4 regions of the Yersinia sp. SCPM-O-B-9106 (C-191) genome follow, and region 1 is predicted to be linked to each of the others. Evidence: predicted binding sites of a transcription regulator. Region 1 holds the regulator's gene; each other region holds the start of a gene.

Region 1 (4,408 bases):
GGTGTTTATTTAGGCAACGGCAAATTTATTCAGTCGCCGCGTACGGGTGAAGACATTCGTATTAGCATGCTAGATAATGACTACTGGCAAGATCATTATGTTGGCGCTCGCCGCGTCGTAACACCCAAAACTATTCGCTAATCAGAATCTATTCGCTAATAAAAACCATTCACTAATATCGAACCCGGTAACGCTATCGGGTGCCAATAACCCAATCATCACTCCCCTTAATCGAATAACATCAGTGCATGGTTTTTACGCAATACCCCATCAAACGATATGGTTATCTCTGTCATTTCTGTTGAAAGTTGTTAAGATTAATACCCACAACAAAAATACAACAATTACGATTTTAACCGCCCCTCACCCTATCTTAGCGACTGCGAAAGATCGGATTTGAGGAGCAAACACCCTGAGCAACCCCGAAAGGAGAGAGCGATGTCTTTTGAATTACCGGCATTACCTTATGCACAAAATGCACTGGAACCGCACATTTCTGCAGAAACGCTGGAGTACCATTACGGCAAGCACCACAACACTTATGTGGTCAACCTCAATAATCTGATTAAGGATACTGAGTTTGCGGGTAAATCCTTGGAAGAGATTATTAAAACCTCCAGTGGCGGTGTCTTTAATAATGCAGCCCAAGTCTGGAACCACACCTTTTACTGGCACTGTTTATCACCAAATGGTGGCGGCGAACCTACTGGCAAAGTTGCCGATGCCATTAATCAATCCTTTGGTTCTTTCGCTGAATTTAAAGCACAATTTACTGATGCGGCAGTGAAAAACTTTGGCGCAGGCTGGACGTGGCTGGTCAAAAAAGCGGATGGCACACTGGCGATTGTCAGTACCTCAAATGCGGCAACACCGCTGACGACTGCGGATAAACCACTGCTGACGGTGGATGTATGGGAGCACGCTTACTATATTGATTATCGTAATGCGCGACCAAAATATCTGGAGAACTTCTGGGCTTTAGTGAATTGGTCTTTCGTTGAGAAAAATTTAGCCTGATACCGCGCAAACAGAAAGATACACACGTGGTTATTATCAGTAGAAATAATTAAGGGCGGGTTAACCGCCCTACTAATGGCTTCATACCGGCAAGCGGTTTAATTAATTCATTACCGCCACGAAGCTAAAAACAATAATCATTGCCAGCGCACCAACAGTCGTAATCAGCGACATTTTCAGATTGGTATCCATAAAAACTCCTCAGCCGGTTAATCTTTATACTCGTCATACTTCAAGTATAGTAAGGTAAAGGCACACAATTAGTGCGTTAAATCATTTTCCCACAGTTAAGAAAAAAAATCTTGTGCTCATTACGCACTTTATAACATTGATTAACGCTTTCACTTTTCCTCCAGATCAGCCAAAATTCGCAGTTCATAACTGTATGCCGACTCATAACGTCCAATAAAACCTCTCAGACAGCCTGCTGATTCAACTTACCAGCCTACTATCGTGTTTCTGTCTGAGCGGTGTTCGAGTCATACGGGCAAACGATTAACATAATACTTACCTGCTGTAACAGGTGAGCTTAGGAGTCATTCTTTTTATGGCAACGATTAAAGATGTGGCCAAACACGCGGGTGTGTCCACCACCACCGTTTCGCACGTTATCAATAAAACTCGTTTCGTCGCCGAAAATACCAAAGCCGCTGTGTGGGCGGCCATTAAAGAGCTGCATTATTCGCCCAGTGCTGTGGCCCGCAGCTTGAAAGTTAATCACACTAAATCAATTGGTTTGTTGGCAACATCCAGTGAAGCACCCTATTTTGCTGAGGTGATCGAAGCGGTTGAAAATAGTTGTTATAGCAAAGGTTACACCCTGATTTTATGTAACTCTCATAATAATCTTGATAAACAAAAAGCCTATCTATCCATGCTGGCGCAAAAGCGTGTCGATGGATTATTGGTGATGTGTTCTGAATACCCTGAACAATTGCTGGGGATGTTAGAAGATTATCGCAATATTCCAATGGTGGTGATGGACTGGGGTACCGCCCGTGGCGATTTTACTGACTCGATTATTGATAATGCATTCGAAGGTGGCTATTTAGCTGGCCGTTATCTTATTGAGCGCGGTCATCGTGATATCGGTGCTATTCCCGGTCAGTTATCACGGAATACCGGTGGTGGTCGCCATCAGGGCTTCCTGAAAGCACTGGAAGAGGCCAATATCCCGCTACGTGACGAATGGGTGGTTCAGGGGGATTTTGAGCCAGAATCCGGTTATAAAGCTATGCACCAAATTCTGACGCAAAAACACCGCCCGACCGCCGTATTCTGTGGCGGCGATATTATGGCGATGGGGGCAATATGCGCGGCGGATGAATTGGGCCTGCGGGTGCCACAAGATATTTCGGTGATCGGCTATGATAATGTGCGCAATGCGCGGTATTTCTCACCGGCGCTAACCACTATTCATCAGCCAAAAGAGAGATTAGGTGAAACCGCTTTTGCCATGTTGCTCGACAGAATTGTCAGTAAACGCGAAGACCCACAAACGATTGAAGTACACCCTAAGCTGGTCGAGCGCCGCTCTGTTGCTGATGGCCCCTACCGCGATTACCGCCGTTAATCTTCACCTGCCGGTAGCCCTCATGTTACCGGCAGCTAACGCTGTGCGTTCAGTCCTCAATCACGGCATTATCATCTTTTAGCCATTCATTATTAAGTGTGACACTGTCACCTAAATACGCCAGCATCCATGCTAAAGCTGGCGAATGATTATTCTGCTCCCACGTCAAACAACACGGGCTATCAGGAAGTGGCTCGGCCAAGGTTAATACCACCAGTTTCCCTTGTTCAATCAAGGGCGACACCATATGCGCGGGCACCATTCCGACACATAATCCTGCACACAGGCAATCTATTCCCGTCGCCCAATCGGGTGCCACTAAACGCTGTTGGTTATCCAAGGTCCAGGTGTCTCGTTTCGGCAGATTTCGCGCGGTATCCTCCAAACAGAGTGAGGGATAAGGCCGCAATTGGTCATCAATAAGGGAACCGGTTAAGTGGGCTAAGGGGTGATTGACGCTCACCACACAATGCCAAGTCAAAAAGCCCATGTCGCGGAAGATAAACCGCCCGCCAACCGGAATGGCGCGAGTCGCCCCAATGGCCATTTCAGCTTGGCCATCCGCCAGTGCATCCCAGACACCATTAAATACCTCATAGCGTACCCGCAGTTCGATATCAGGAAAATGGCGATAAAAATCCAATACTAAGCGGCGACTCCGCTGAGGTTTGACGATTTTATCGATCACGATATTGAGTTGCCCACGCCACCCATTCGCCACTTGCTGGCACTGTCGCCGCGTGCCATTCATTTTTTTGATAACATCTCGGGCTTCTTTGATAAAAACCCTGCCCGCTTCCGTCAATTCTACATCCCGGTGACGCCGTACAAATAACGGCACGGCCAGCCATTCCTCCAACTGGCGCACGGTATAACTTACCGCTGACGGGACGCGGTGCAATTCTTGAGCAGCAGCGCTGAAACTCCCGGTGCGGGCAACTGCATCGACCACATCCAATGAATATTCTGACCACATGATTCTGCACTTCCCTTAGACTGAATATTTACTATCAATTTTTTTGATAGCATGGCGCAAATATTACCGTTTCACAACAGAATAGCTCGCCGCTAGAATGCCCCCCGCAATGGAATTTCCATGATAAGAGTTTTGCCTGCAAAATTATAATGAGACACAAAAAATGAAAACGACTTCTAGTTTCATGTTCTACCTGGCCGGTTTGAGCATGTTGGGGTACCTGGCCACCGACATGTATTTGCCTGCCTTTGGCGCTATGCAACAAGAGCTGCGCACCTCTGCCGGCTCCATCAGTGCCAGCCTCAGTATCTTTCTCGCTGGTTTCGCTATCGCTCAACTTATCTGGGGGCCTGTTTCCGATAAGTTAGGCCGTAAACCTGTGCTATTAGTCGGGTTGGGTTTATTTGCCATCGGCTGTTTGGGGATTTTATGGGTTGAAACAGCGGCACAGTTATTGGTTCTGCGTTTTATTCAGGCGGTGGGAGTCTGTTCTGCAGCCGTGAGCTGGCAAGCATTGGTGGTAGATAGATACCACAGTAGCAAAGTCAATCGGGTGTTTGCGACCATAATGCCTTTAGTGGCGTTATCCCCTGCGCTAGCCCCTTTATTAGGTGCGTGGCTATTAAACCACTTCAGTTGGCGGTCAATTTTTGTCGTTTTATTGGCGATTACATTGCTACTGCTGATCCCGACCGCACTGCTTAAGGAACGGAAAAAAGGGGCCTCGGATGACGGGCTTAAAAGCAAAAGTGCCATTAGTTTCTGGCAATTGCTGAAATCTCCGGTATTTAGCGGCAACGTAATGATGTTTGCTGCATGCAGCGCCGGTTTTTTCGCCTGGT
Region 2 (4,408 bases), 1.2 Mb from region 1:
AAAGCAATAAGTAGAAGGTTTTTTTATAACAGATATGCAGGGGAGCACTGAGAGCATCCCCTGTGAAGTTAAATAAAATTCAATGGTTAAATGACTTTATGTGGGCCAAAACATTCATAATGAATTCGCTCGGATGCTACCCCTTGCGCCAATAATTGGCGGCCGGCGAATTGCATAAAAGCGAGTGGGCCACAGAAGTAATAATGTCGGTTGGGATCGGCTGCGAGCCACTGATGTGAACTGAGATCCATTAATCCTTCGCTGTGATAATTCTCCCCGCGCTTATCCTGCTCCGTTGGTTCGCGATACCAAACATGGCGGCTGATATTGGGCATATTTTCTGCTATCGCGGCGACTTCCTCGGCAAAAGCATGAACTTGTCCATTTTCAGCCGCATGTAACCAATGAATCGGCGCGGAATGTTGCTGTTTATGCAGGGTATTAAGCATACTTAACATTGGGGTTTGGCCCACACCAGCAGAAATCAGCGCCACAGGTGTCTCCGGCGTAATATCCAGGAAGAAATCGCCACGAGGAGGGGCGATGCGAACACTGTCCCCTTCGTTCAATTCACGGTGCAAATAGTTTGAAACCGTTCCTTGTTCTTCGCGTTTCACCGCAATGCGGTAGGTTTTTCCGTTAGGGGCAGCGGTCAGGGAATATTGGCGGATTTCTTGATATTCAAGCCGCTCATCTTCGATATAGATGCCCAAATATTGGCCTGGCTTGAAATCCAGCACTCGACCACCGTCTTCTGGTGCTAATAAAAAGCTGCAAATCACTTCGCTCTGCATCTCTTTTTTAATGATGCGGAAACGGCGCAAGGTTCGCCAGCCACCAGTTGCAGACTCACCTTGTTGATAAATCTGACTTTCCCGCGTAATAAACACATCAGCCAGCACCCCATAAGCTTTACCCCAGGCATCTAACACTTCCTGGCCCGGTGAGAGCAGCTCATCCAGTGTGTTTATCAGATGATGACCGACTATCGAATAATGCTCGGGCTGAATGTTTAGGCTGGTGTGTTTCTGGGCAATACGTTCAACTGCGGGCAATAAAACGGCCAGATTTTCAAGATTTGCCGCATAAGCGCAAATGGCGTTGAACAGGGCTTCGCGTTGGTCACCATTAAACTGATTACTCATATTGAAAATGTGCTTGAGTTCAGGATTGTGCGCGAACATACGGTCATAGAAATGTGCCGTTAGTTTGGTGCCGGTGGCGGCCAATAACGGAATAGTGGATTTAACAGTGGCGATGGTTTGGCTATCCAGCATGTGATGCTCCTTAAAGATTTATCCCCTGCGTCCTGACTGCAATGCCAATGACTTGGGTGTTATTAATGTGCAAATCAATACATGTATTTTAAATGCATCTTATAGAATGCCCTGTAATTTGTAAATGCACATTGCCCTTACCTGAGATGACTCCGCCGTGTCAGTTCACAGAATGTGAAAAAAGCACATAATGAATATGAGGATAATTCCGTTGCATTGAATGAAGTCTGAACAGGTCAAAGCCTTACGCAGTCTGGAGCCAATCGTTTGCGTAAAAACCTCTGTCAAGACCTATCTTAACGAGGGGGAAACAGTTTACACTGTGTCTTAAAGCCCAGAAGGGCAGTCCACCAGATCTATTTTGTTAGCTAAGTCAGGAGAGCCGGATGTTAAAGCGTGAAATGAACATTGCCGATTATGATGCAGATCTATGGCGTGCAATGGAGCAAGAAGTGGTGCGCCAGGAAGAGCACATTGAGCTGATTGCCTCTGAGAACTACACCAGCCCGCGTGTTATGCAAGCACAAGGTTCTCAGTTGACGAATAAATATGCTGAAGGCTATCCGGGCAAGCGTTACTACGGTGGCTGTGAGTATGTCGATATTGTTGAGCAACTGGCGATTGATCGTGCAAAAGAGTTGTTTGGCGCGGATTACGCCAACGTTCAGCCGCATTCTGGTTCTCAGGCGAACGTGGCGGTTTACTCAGCATTGCTGAAACCCGGCGACACTGTTCTGGGGATGAATCTGGCACACGGCGGCCATTTGACCCACGGTTCACCGGTTAACTTCTCCGGTAAACTGTACAATATCGTTCCTTACGGTATCGATGAATCTGGCAAAATTGATTATGAAGATATGGCGCGTCAGGCCGAAATTCATAAACCAAAAATGATCATCGGCGGCTTCTCTGCCTATTCCGGTATTGTTGATTGGGCAAAAATGCGCGAAATCGCCGACAGCATCGGCGCATGGTTCTTTGTCGATATGGCGCACGTCGCCGGTTTGGTGGCTGCGGGCGTTTATCCTAACCCCGTCCCACATGCACACGTCGTGACCACTACCACGCACAAAACACTGGCTGGCCCACGCGGCGGTTTGATTTTGGCGAAAGGCGGCGATGAAGATTTGTACAAAAAACTGAACTCGTCTGTGTTCCCAGCGAACCAGGGCGGCCCATTGATGCACGTTATTGCGGGCAAAGCGGTTGCGCTGAAAGAAGCTATGGAACCTGAGTTCAAGGTTTACCAGCAACAAGTGGCTAAGAACGCGAAAGCCATGGTGGCGGTCTTCCTGGAACGCGGCTACAAAGTGGTTTCTGGCGGTACAGATAACCACCTGTTCTTGCTTGATTTGGTAGATAAAGACATCACCGGTAAAGATGCCGATGCTGCTTTGGGTCGTGCCAATATCACCGTGAACAAAAACAGCGTGCCAAACGATCCGAAAAGCCCGTTTGTGACTTCAGGTGTGCGTATCGGCAGCCCAGCTATTACTCGCCGTGGTTTTAAAGAAGAAGAATCTCGCGAGCTGGCTGGCTGGATGTGTGATGTGTTAGATAACATCACTGATGAAGCCACTATCGAACGTATCAAACAGAAAGTTTTGGCTATCTGCGCCCGGTTCCCGGTTTACGCATAATTTCGGCCGATTGAATTTTTCTAATAAAAACCCGCACAATGCGGGTTTTTTTGTGATTAGCGTTAAGTAAATGTGAAGCTAATCTCAAATTACATGTTTACCTAATGACAAATTTGCTAGCAGGCGGGGCCTCTGTCACAGTGACCGGCTGACCTCGGAGGGATTCATGGTATTGCAATCAACACGTTGGCTGTCGCTCAGCTATTTCACTTATTTCTTTTCTTATGGGATTTTCCTGCCTTTCTGGGGCATTTGGTTACAAGGGGAAGGGATCCCGCCTGAAACCATTGGTATTTTGCTGGGCGCTGGATTAATTTCCCGTTTTCTCGGCAGTTTAATTATTGCCCCCAGTGTTAAAGACCCATCCCATCTGGTGACTGCAATCCGCATTCTGGCGCTTCTGACATTGGCTTTCGCCGTGGGTTTTTGGTTTGGCAATGGCTGGGCTTGGCTAATGGTGATTATTGCCGGTTTTAACCTATTTTTTGGCCCATTAGTGCCACTGACTGATGCGCTGGCAGCGACCTGGCAAAAACAGATAACCATGGATTACGGCAAAGTCCGGCTGTGGGGGTCACTGGCTTTTGTTATTGGTTCCGCATTAACCGGCAAGTTGGTCTCGGTTTGGGGCCATCCGGCGATTCTTTACAGCTTGCTGTTCGGCGTTTCAGCCATGTTACTGGGAGCATTGCTGAAACCGAGTGTGATGCCGCAAGGCGAGGTTAAACACCGTAATGTGGCCGCCACAGACTGGAAAGTATTGCTCTCTGAGCCGCAGGTATGGCGCTTTTTGCTGTGTGTGACTCTCTTGCAAGGCGCACATGCCGGATATTACAGTTTCAGTTCTATTTACTGGAAAGAGGCCGGTTATTCTGCCGCAACCATTGGCTATTTATGGTCTTTGGGGGTGGTGGCCGAAATCCTGGTATTTGCATTCAGTAATGTCCTTTTCCGCCGCTGGACTGCCCGCAGCCTGTTATTGCTTTCTGCTGTGAGTGGCATTATCCGCTGGAGTTTGATGGCTTCCACCACGGAGTTGTCGTGGCTTATTCTGATTCAAATTCTGCATTGTGGCTCATTTACTGTGTGCCATTTGGCGGCGATGCGCTTTATTGCCGCCCGGCGCGGGGCAGATGTGATTCGTTTGCAGTCGGTTTATTCTGCACTGGCGATGGGCGGAGGAATTGCGGTGATGACCATTATCTCGGGTTTCTTGTTCGAACATTATCAGGGCGGTGTTTTCTGGGTGATGGCATTAATCGTGATTCCAGTACTGTTTATTCGCCCTCGGGTGGTGGCAAACCCGGAAGACCTCGCCCGTTAGGATAAATCTAATAGGCGGCGTAATTGCTGATTTTGTTGCGCGCTCATGGGTAATAATACCTGAATCAGCGGAGGTGTTGATTCAGGTTGCCCCACGGCATAAGGGGTCAGCACCACCGCAGTTCCGGCGGGCGCACCGGATTGCAAATACACATCATGGGGCAAATA
Region 3 (4,408 bases), 1.2 Mb from region 1:
ATCAGATTGGCCGGAGGCCATGGAAGAAGCCGCACCGCCCCCCAAACCAATGTTCATTGCGGGGCCACCCAGCACCACCAGCTTGGCGCCCACGGTGATTTCCGCTTTCTGCACATGATTAGCACGAATATTGCCAATCCCGCCCGCCAGCATGATCGGCTTATGATAGCCACGTAGTTCCGTGCCGTTATGGCTATTGACGCGCTCTTCATAGGTACGGAAGTAACCCAGCAGCGCCGGGCGACCAAATTCATTGTTAAACGCCGCGCCGCCCAATGGGCCTTCGGTCATGATATCCAGCGCGGTCACAATGCGATCGGGTTTACCGAAATTCTCTTCCCATGGCTGTTCAAAACCGGGGATACGCAAGTTAGACACCGAGAAGCCCACCAAACCGGCTTTCGGTTTAGCACCGCGCCCGGTGGCCCCCTCATCACGGATTTCCCCGCCCGAGCCGGTAGCGGCACCCGGCCACGGTGAAATCGCCGTCGGGTGGTTGTGAGTTTCAACTTTCATCAGGATATGCGCCTCTTCCTGATGGTAGCCATAAACGCCATTTTCTGGCGCAGCAAAGAAGCGCCCGACTTGAGAACCTTCCATTACCGCCGCATTGTCTTTATAGGCCGACAGCACGTAATCCGGGGTGTGTTCAAAGGTGTTTTTGATCATCTTAAACAGCGATTTAGGCTGTTCAACACCATCAATTTTCCAGTCCGCATTAAAAATCTTATGGCGGCAATGCTCAGAGTTTGCCTGAGCAAACATATACAGCTCGATATCTGTCGGGTTGCGCCCAAGGCCAGTAAACGCGGCCAACAGATAATCAATTTCATCCGGAGCCAGTGCCAGGCCCAATTTAATATTGGCCTGATCCAGTGCACTACGGCCCTGCGTCAAGATATCCACCCGTTGTACCGGGGCGGGCTGATGGTGAGAGAACAGTTGCTCGGCTTGCTGTAAATCAGTGAAGACCGTTTCCATCATGCGGTCATGCAGCAATGCTGACAATTGCTGCCATTGGTTTTCACTCAGATTCGAGCCTTGTATATAGAAGGCCAGACCGCGCTCCAGGCGCAAAACCTGTGGCAGTGCACAATTATGTGCAATATCAGTCGCTTTGGAAGACCACGGAGAAATCGTCCCCGGTCTTGGCGTCACCAATAATAAACGCCCTTCTGGCGCATGTTCTGGGAGAGATGGCCCATACTTAAGCAGCCGCTGGAGTCTGGCGTGTTCGTCAGCACTCAAGGGGGCGCTAACATCGGCAAAGTGAACATATTCGGCGTAGACATCATCTACCGGCAGATGAGCATCCTGGCAGCGGGACAGCAGTTTGGTAATTCGAAAAGCCGACAAAGCGGGCGAACCACGCAGTATTTCCATAATCAAAGTTTCTCTCTCTTCGAAGCGACTGGGACAGCACTTCATTGGGCGCAGCATGCATTGACGCAAAACAGGGGAAAACGCGCGCTATTATAGTGAATCTGAGCCGCCGACGAAACCGTTTGCGTAGCTATTATTCATAATTGCGTCAGAAAGTTTTGTTAGAGATATACATCGAATACCTGATCAATAAGCTCGCAATAAAGTTGCACACTGACGAATTATTACGCAAAATGCCGCTCCACTGGGGATTTAACCATGTCGAATTATGCTTCAAAATACACATATAAAGAGCGCTGCCGAGAGATAACTATTTGACGCGCATAAAATTAAATTACTTTGTCATCGGGCTAGTTGCCTTACTTCTGGCTCTCGCGTTGTGGCCCAATATTCCTTGGCGCAATGGGCAAGAAGGGCAACTGGACCGTATAAAAGCCCGTGGTGAACTGCGAGTTAGCACAATAAGTTCACCACTGATCTACTCTACCGGAAAGGACGGATCTTCCGGCCTCGACTATGAGCTGGCACAACGGTTTGCTGATTATCTGGGGGTTAAGCTGGTGATGACCCCCCATCATAATATCAACGACTTATTTGATGCTTTAGATAGTGACGATGCCGACCTCATTGCTGCTGGGCTGATTTATAACCGCGAACGCCTTAATCGGGCGCGTACTGGCCCTGCCTACTATTCCGTGTCGCAACAATTAGTCTACCGTTTGGGTTCACCGCGGCCTAAATCATTTAGTGACCTGAAAGGCCAGCTGATTATTGCCTCCGGCTCGGCCCATATGACCACCTTGAAACAGCTTAAAAAGACCAAATATCCAGATCTGAACTGGGGGTCATCGGTTGATCGCTCCGGTAAAGAATTACTGGAGCAAGTCGCTGACGGTAAGCTCGACTATACCCTTGGGGATTCTGTCACTATTGCTCTGCTGCAACGTATTCACCCACAATTAGCAGTGGCTTTTGACGTCACGGATGAAGAACCGGTGACTTGGTATTTCCAGCAAAGTAATGATGACAGCCTGTATGCGGCGATGCTTGATTTCTACAGTGAGATGGTAGAAGACGGCAGTTTGGCGCGTCTGGAGGAAAAATATCTCGGCCATGTCGGCAGTTTTGATTATGTCGACACCAAAACATTCCTCTCCGCCATTGATAATGTACTGCCCTCTTTCCAGCCCTTATTTGAAAAGCATGCCGGTGAAATTGACTGGAAATTACTGGCCGCGATCGCCTATCAAGAATCCCATTGGAATCCGCAAGCAACCTCACCCACAGGGGTGCGCGGCCTGATGATGCTCACACGGGCCACCGCCAGTGGCTTGGGCGTGAAAGACCGAGTTGATCCTGAAGAGAGTATCAAAGGCGGTTCGATTTACTTACAACGGCTGATGCGAAAAGTGCCGGAGACCATCCCAGAAGATGAGCGAATTTGGTTCGCACTGGCGTCATATAATATGGGTTATGGCCATATGCTTGATGCCCGCAAGCTGACCAAAAAACAAAATGGTAATCCAGACAGTTGGGTGGACGTAAAAATGCGCCTACCGATGTTGAGCCAGAAGAGCTACTACCCGAGCACCACCTATGGCTATGCCCGGGGTCACGAGGCCTATAACTACGTCGAAAACATCCGCCGCTATCAGGTGAGTTTGGTGGGTTATTTGCAGGAAAAAGAGAGAAAAGCCGCTCAACATGCCGCGATTGAAGCCGAACTGGGTAAAGCCTATCCGGTCGTCGGCCCCGGCTGGTCAATCAATAACTAATATACTATTCTTACTTGAGTAAGCTCATCGGTATTAATGAGCCTCATCCTTGAGGCTCACCCTGCGGGCTAGCATAAATGCTGTTCAAATCGGTTCCCGACCGATTTGTCTCTCAGTTGCTGCCTACCAGCAACCCCAATGACTTTGAGTATGGCTTATTTATCAGTTGCGGCGCGTTTCAAGGCTTTTTGTTGTTCGCGCCGCAAGCGGAAAAAGGCGCTCAATTGGTGGGAACAAGCATCGGCCAACACTCCTGCCGTTATCTCTATCTGATGGTTCATTCCAGGGTGGCGTAAAATATCCACCAATGATCCCGCCGCACCGGTTTTTAGATCATTAGCGCCATAGACCAGCCGGCGAATGCGGCTGTGTACCATAGCACCAGCGCACATCACACAGGGTTCCAGAGTGACATATAAAGTGGCATCTATCAGACGATAATTCTGCACTGCTTGCCCCCCCTGGCGTAGCGCCATGATTTCAGCATGCGCGGTGGGGTCATTATCACCAATAGAGCGGTTCCAGCCCTCGCCAATTATCTGATTATCCAGCACTAATACCGCGCCCACCGGGACTTCGCCCTCTGCTTGCGCGCGCAACGCCAATGCGAGTGCCCGCTGCATCCAGTACCCATCACTATATTCAGTTGGCGAATCACATTCAGAAGAAAAATTATTATCAATGGACACATTAACCTCTCTGGCACTTTTGCGGCGTGCATTATACACAGCAATCACTATCGCCACTAAATTCACTATAAAGTAGCTCAACATATAATGATCAGTTAATGTTCCGTCAGAATAGGAATCGTTTCTGATGCATATAATGTGCAACTGTAGAGGGAAACCAGAGCAATGAAACTCAGCAAGAAAAATGCGGCAATTGTGCGCAAAACCCTTGATGGATGGGCCAAAGAAAGTGTTATTCCCGCAGAAGAACATCAGCGTTTGTTGGCAAATATTGATGTTCAACCTTTCGACTGGCGCAGGCTGGCGGGTTATGCCTTCCTTGCTGCACTGGCCTCACTGGTCATCGCGATTGGCAGCTTGATGGCTGATACTTTCCTATTAGCCTGGATCAGTCAATTTTTCCGCTTTGATCCTCCGGTTCGGGTGGCGGTCACCGCCATCTTAGCGGCGGCTTTTTACGGCTGGGGATTTCACCGCCGCCGACAAGACGCCAGCAAAATCTATAGCAATGAGGCCGTGTTGTTCCTCGGTGTCATTTTTACTGCCGCTGCTATCGGCCAA
Region 4 (4,408 bases), 1.6 Mb from region 1:
TCTGGTACAGCAAGTCATTGCTCGCTTGAAAGATCTCGGTGCGGATGCGTCTGTTGAACTGCGTGGCCGTGAAGAAAATATCATTTTTGAAGTGCCAAAAGAATTGCGTGTTGAGGTTAAGCAGATCGATTGATCTCAGATATGCATTCATAACTCATATCAAGCAGCCCTAGTGGCTGCTTTTTTATGGATGCATTTCGGCATAACTGCATGAATATGCGAAATAACTGCACTATGCAAAGTGAAGTGTTACCAAGCATTTTACCCTAAATAATTCGAGTTGCAGGAAGGCGGCAAGGGAGATAATCCCGATAAGCTTACTGTAGTAAGTGATTCGGGTTATTGAACGCAGCCAACGCACATGCAGCTTGAAGTATGACGGGTATGTAAGGAATTAAGTGGTTTCACTGATAAAAGCGGCCGTATATCATTTTTTTCTAATACAGATTAAATAGGCTGGCAGAGTGCATGGCGGGCGGCTAATCTGAAACCTTGTCAGGGTAGATGACACAATATTGGGAGAACTCATGACTGATTCAACAATTCGTATCGCCGTCGTTGGCGCGGGTGGCCGTATGGGCCGGCAGCTTATCCAGGCCATTACACAGACTAAAGGTGTTGTATTGGGGGCTGCTGTAGAGCGCACGGGGTCCACCTTGGTGGGAAGTGATGCGGGTGAACTGGCCGGAGTAGGATTGCTAGATATCACAGTAAGTGATGATTTATCTAAAGTAATCGATCATTTTGATGTTTTGATCGACTTTACGCGGCCAGAGGGCACTCTGGAACATTTAGCGATTTGTCATACACATAGCAAGGCCATGGTGATTGGAACAACCGGTTTTGATGATGCCGGCAAAGCCGCCATCAGTGCCGCGGCATCTGATATTGGCATTGTGTTCGCCGCTAACTTCAGTGTTGGGGTCAATGTGGTGCTTAAGCTGCTTGAAAAAGCGGCCAAAGTCATGGGCGATTACACTGATATCGAAATTATTGAAGCACATCATCGCCATAAAGTTGATGCGCCGTCAGGTACCGCGTTGGCCATGGGGGAGGCGATAGCTGAATCTTTAGGGCGCTCACTGAAAGATTGCGCGGTTTATACCCGTGAAGGCCACACTGGAGAGCGCAAACCCGGCACTATCGGCTTCGCCACCGTTCGCGCGGGTGACATTGTGGGCGAGCATACGGCGATGTTTGCTGATATCGGCGAGCGAGTAGAAATCACTCACAAAGCCACTAGCCGTATGACTTTTGCCAATGGAGCGGTTAAATCTGCCATTTGGGTCTCTGAGCGTGATAATGGTTTGTTTGATATGCGCGATGTGCTGAATTTGAACGAACTTTAAAGGTGTAAAGCACAACCCGTGATGTGGTTGTTTTTATCATAATCATATGATAACAGGGCAATATTTTATTGTCCTTTTTTATACTTGTTGTAAATAATGGCTTTGATTTCTTTTGTTATCATTATCCTGTTTTTTATTGTGTTTTCTCACTTTTTTTTATCTTTTCCTCTCTCTATTAAGTGATAATGTTTGATTTCATTACGCCAGAACGATTTTTTCCAGTCACTTACCCTCGCAACCGTTTACTATGTTAAGTTAGCATGTGTTTTTGCCACTACAATCCACTCATTTCAATGAAAACGGTAAAAAACAGAGAAAAAAAGGCACTTTGGCTAGACAAAAGCGTCACTCATCATTAAAATGCGCCCAATTTGCCAAAAATTGGCTCTGAGGGCGGTTTTTGCATTGATTTAGATCGCTAGATATGAATTAATATGCAAATAATGTGACTGTTTATTCCCTGGAGGATGTTTTGATTAAGTCAGCGCTATTGGTTCTCGAAGACGGAACCCAATTTCACGGTCGGGCCATCGGGGCAGAAGGTACGGCAGTGGGGGAAGTGGTCTTCAATACGTCGATGACCGGTTATCAAGAAATCCTTACTGATCCTTCCTACTCCCGCCAGATCGTCACTCTTACTTATCCTCATATCGGCAATGTCGGCACTAATGCCTCCGATGAAGAATCCTCCGCAGTACACGCCCAAGGTCTTGTTATTCGCGACCTGCCATTGATTGCCAGCAACTACCGTAATGAAGAAGGCTTAGCTGAGTATCTCAAGCGTCACAACATTGTTGCGATTGCAGATATCGATACGCGTAAGCTGACACGGTTGCTGCGCGAGAAGGGCGCTCAAAACGGCTGTATTATTGTGGGTGACTTATCTGATGCTGCGCTGGCGCTGGAAAAAGCCAAAGCATTCCCCGGTTTGAAAGGGATGGATCTGGCCAAGGAAGTTACCACTAAAGAAGCTTATCACTGGCTGCAAGGTAGCTGGACTCTGGAAGGTGACTTACCTGCGGCGAAGCCAGCGGAAGACCTGCCATTCCATGTTGTGGCTTATGACTACGGTGTAAAACGCAATATTCTGCGCATGTTGGTTGATCGCGGTTGCCGCCTGACGGTGGTTCCGGCCCAGACCCCGGCTGAAGAGGTTCTGAAGCTCAATCCAGATGGCATTTTCTTATCCAACGGCCCTGGTGACCCAGAGCCATGCGATTATGCCATCGCGGCGATTAAACGCTTCCTCGAAACCGATATTCCGGTGTTTGGCATCTGTTTAGGTCATCAACTGCTGGCATTGGCTAGCGGCGCAAAAACCATCAAAATGAAATTTGGTCATCATGGTGGCAACCATCCGGTGAAAGATTTGGGTGCTGATTGTGTGATGATCACCGCGCAGAACCACGGTTTTGCTGTCGATGAAAGCACATTGCCATCTAACTTGCGCACTACACACGTTTCTTTGTTCGATGGTTCCCTGCAAGGGATTCACCGCACTGATAAAGCAGCATTCAGTTTCCAAGGTCACCCGGAAGCCAGTCCTGGGCCGCACGATGCCGCCCCGCTGTTTGATCACTTTATTGAGCTGATTGAAGCTTACCGTGCGACGGCTGCTAGCCATACCCATAAATAATCAGGAGCGTCAAACCATGCCAAAACGTACAGATATAAAAAGCATCCTGATTTTGGGCGCTGGCCCCATTGTTATCGGTCAGGCCTGTGAATTTGACTATTCCGGTGCTCAGGCTTGTAAGGCACTGCGTGAAGAGGGTTACCGCGTTATTCTGGTGAACTCTAACCCCGCCACTATCATGACCGACCCAGAGATGGCCGATGCCACTTATATCGAGCCGATTCACTGGGAAGTAGTACGCAAAATCATTGAAAAAGAGCGCCCGGACGCAGTATTGCCGACCATGGGCGGCCAAACCGCACTGAATTGCGCATTAGAATTAGAACGCGAAGGTGTTCTGGCAGAATTTGGCGTCACCATGATTGGTGCTACCGCTGATGCTATCGATAAAGCGGAAGACCGCCGTCGCTTTGATATCGCGATGAAGAAAATTGGTCTGGATACCGCCCGTTCAGGTATCGCGCACAATATGGAAGAAGCATTGGCTGTTGCAGCTGACGTCGGCTTCCCTTGCATTATCCGCCCATCCTTTACCATGGGCGGCACCGGTGGTGGCATTGCGTATAACCGCGAAGAGTTTGAAGAAATTTGCGAGCGCGGTCTGGATTTATCGCCAACTAAAGAGTTGCTGATTGATGAGTCACTGATTGGTTGGAAAGAATATGAGATGGAAGTTGTCCGCGACAAAAATGACAACTGCATCATCGTTTGCTCCATCGAAAACTTCGATGCCATGGGCATTCATACCGGCGACTCCATCACTGTTGCACCGGCGCAGACCCTGACTGACAAAGAATATCAAATCATGCGTAACGCCTCGATGGCGGTATTGCGTGAAATTGGCGTAGAGACCGGCGGCTCTAATGTGCAATTCTCGGTGAACCCGAAGAATGGCCGTTTGATCGTGATCGAAATGAACCCGCGCGTGTCCCGCTCCTCCGCTCTGGCCTCTAAAGCCACTGGCTTCCCGATCGCCAAGATTGCCGCCAAACTGGCGGTGGGCTATACGCTGGATGAGTTGATGAATGACATCACCGGTGGCCGTACTCCGGCTTCCTTCGAGCCATCCATCGACTATGTTGTCACCAAAATCCCGCGCTTTAACTTCGAAAAATTTGCTGGCGCTAATGACCGCCTGACCACACAGATGAAATCTGTGGGTGAAGTGATGGCGATTGGCCGCACATTACAGGAATCACTGCAAAAAGCATTGCGGGGTCTGGAAGTTGGCGTGACCGGTTTTGATCCTAAAGTCAGCCTTGATGATCCAGAGGCCCTGACTAAGATCCGCCGTGAATTGAAAGAAGCGGGTTCTGACCGAATTTGGTATATCGCCGATGCATTCCGCGCCGGTATGTCTGTTGATGGCGTCTTTAACCTGACTAACGTCGACCGCTGGTTCCTGGTGCAGATTGAAGAACTG

The links. Region 1 encodes PurR, which represses purine synthesis genes. Its sites were predicted from a motif close to CANGCAAACGTTTGCNTG; they were not measured.
Region 2: a site for PurR is predicted at 1,534-1,551, ahead of glyA (serine hydroxymethyltransferase). Genes of this name have one in related genera too.
Region 3: a site for PurR is predicted at 1,495-1,512, ahead of purL (phosphoribosylformylglycinamidine synthase). Genes of this name have one in related genera too.
Region 4: a site for PurR is predicted at 1,581-1,598, ahead of carA (glutamine-hydrolyzing carbamoyl-phosphate synthase small subunit). Genes of this name have one in related genera too.

Annotation. Positions count from the first base shown of each region.
Region 1 is NZ_CP110791.1:2,316,980-2,321,387, forward strand. It holds gene OP863_RS10630 (C40 family peptidase) at 1-141, shown strand, start outside; gene sodB (superoxide dismutase [Fe]) at 439-1,017, shown strand; gene OP863_RS10640 (YnhF family membrane protein) at 1,120-1,209, opposite strand; gene purR (HTH-type transcriptional repressor PurR) at 1,565-2,590, shown strand; gene punR (DNA-binding transcriptional activator PunR) at 2,640-3,566, opposite strand; gene punC (purine nucleoside transporter PunC) at 3,730-4,408, shown strand, end outside.
Region 2 is NZ_CP110791.1:1,133,498-1,137,905, forward strand. It holds gene hmpA (NO-inducible flavohemoprotein) at 87-1,277, opposite strand; gene glyA (serine hydroxymethyltransferase) at 1,664-2,917, shown strand; gene OP863_RS05215 (3-phenylpropionate MFS transporter) at 3,084-4,241, shown strand; gene csiE (stationary phase inducible protein CsiE) at 4,238-4,408, opposite strand, start outside.
Region 3 is NZ_CP110791.1:1,117,272-1,121,679, reverse strand. It holds gene purL (phosphoribosylformylglycinamidine synthase) at 1-1,383, opposite strand, end outside; gene mltF (membrane-bound lytic murein transglycosylase MltF) at 1,698-3,158, shown strand; gene tadA (tRNA adenosine(34) deaminase TadA) at 3,314-3,886, opposite strand; gene OP863_RS05145 (DUF2157 domain-containing protein) at 4,013-4,408, shown strand, end outside.
Region 4 is NZ_CP110791.1:732,209-736,616, forward strand. It holds gene ispH (4-hydroxy-3-methylbut-2-enyl diphosphate reductase) at 1-133, shown strand, start outside; gene dapB (4-hydroxy-tetrahydrodipicolinate reductase) at 528-1,349, shown strand; gene carA (glutamine-hydrolyzing carbamoyl-phosphate synthase small subunit) at 1,822-2,985, shown strand; gene carB (carbamoyl-phosphate synthase large subunit) at 3,002-4,408, shown strand, end outside.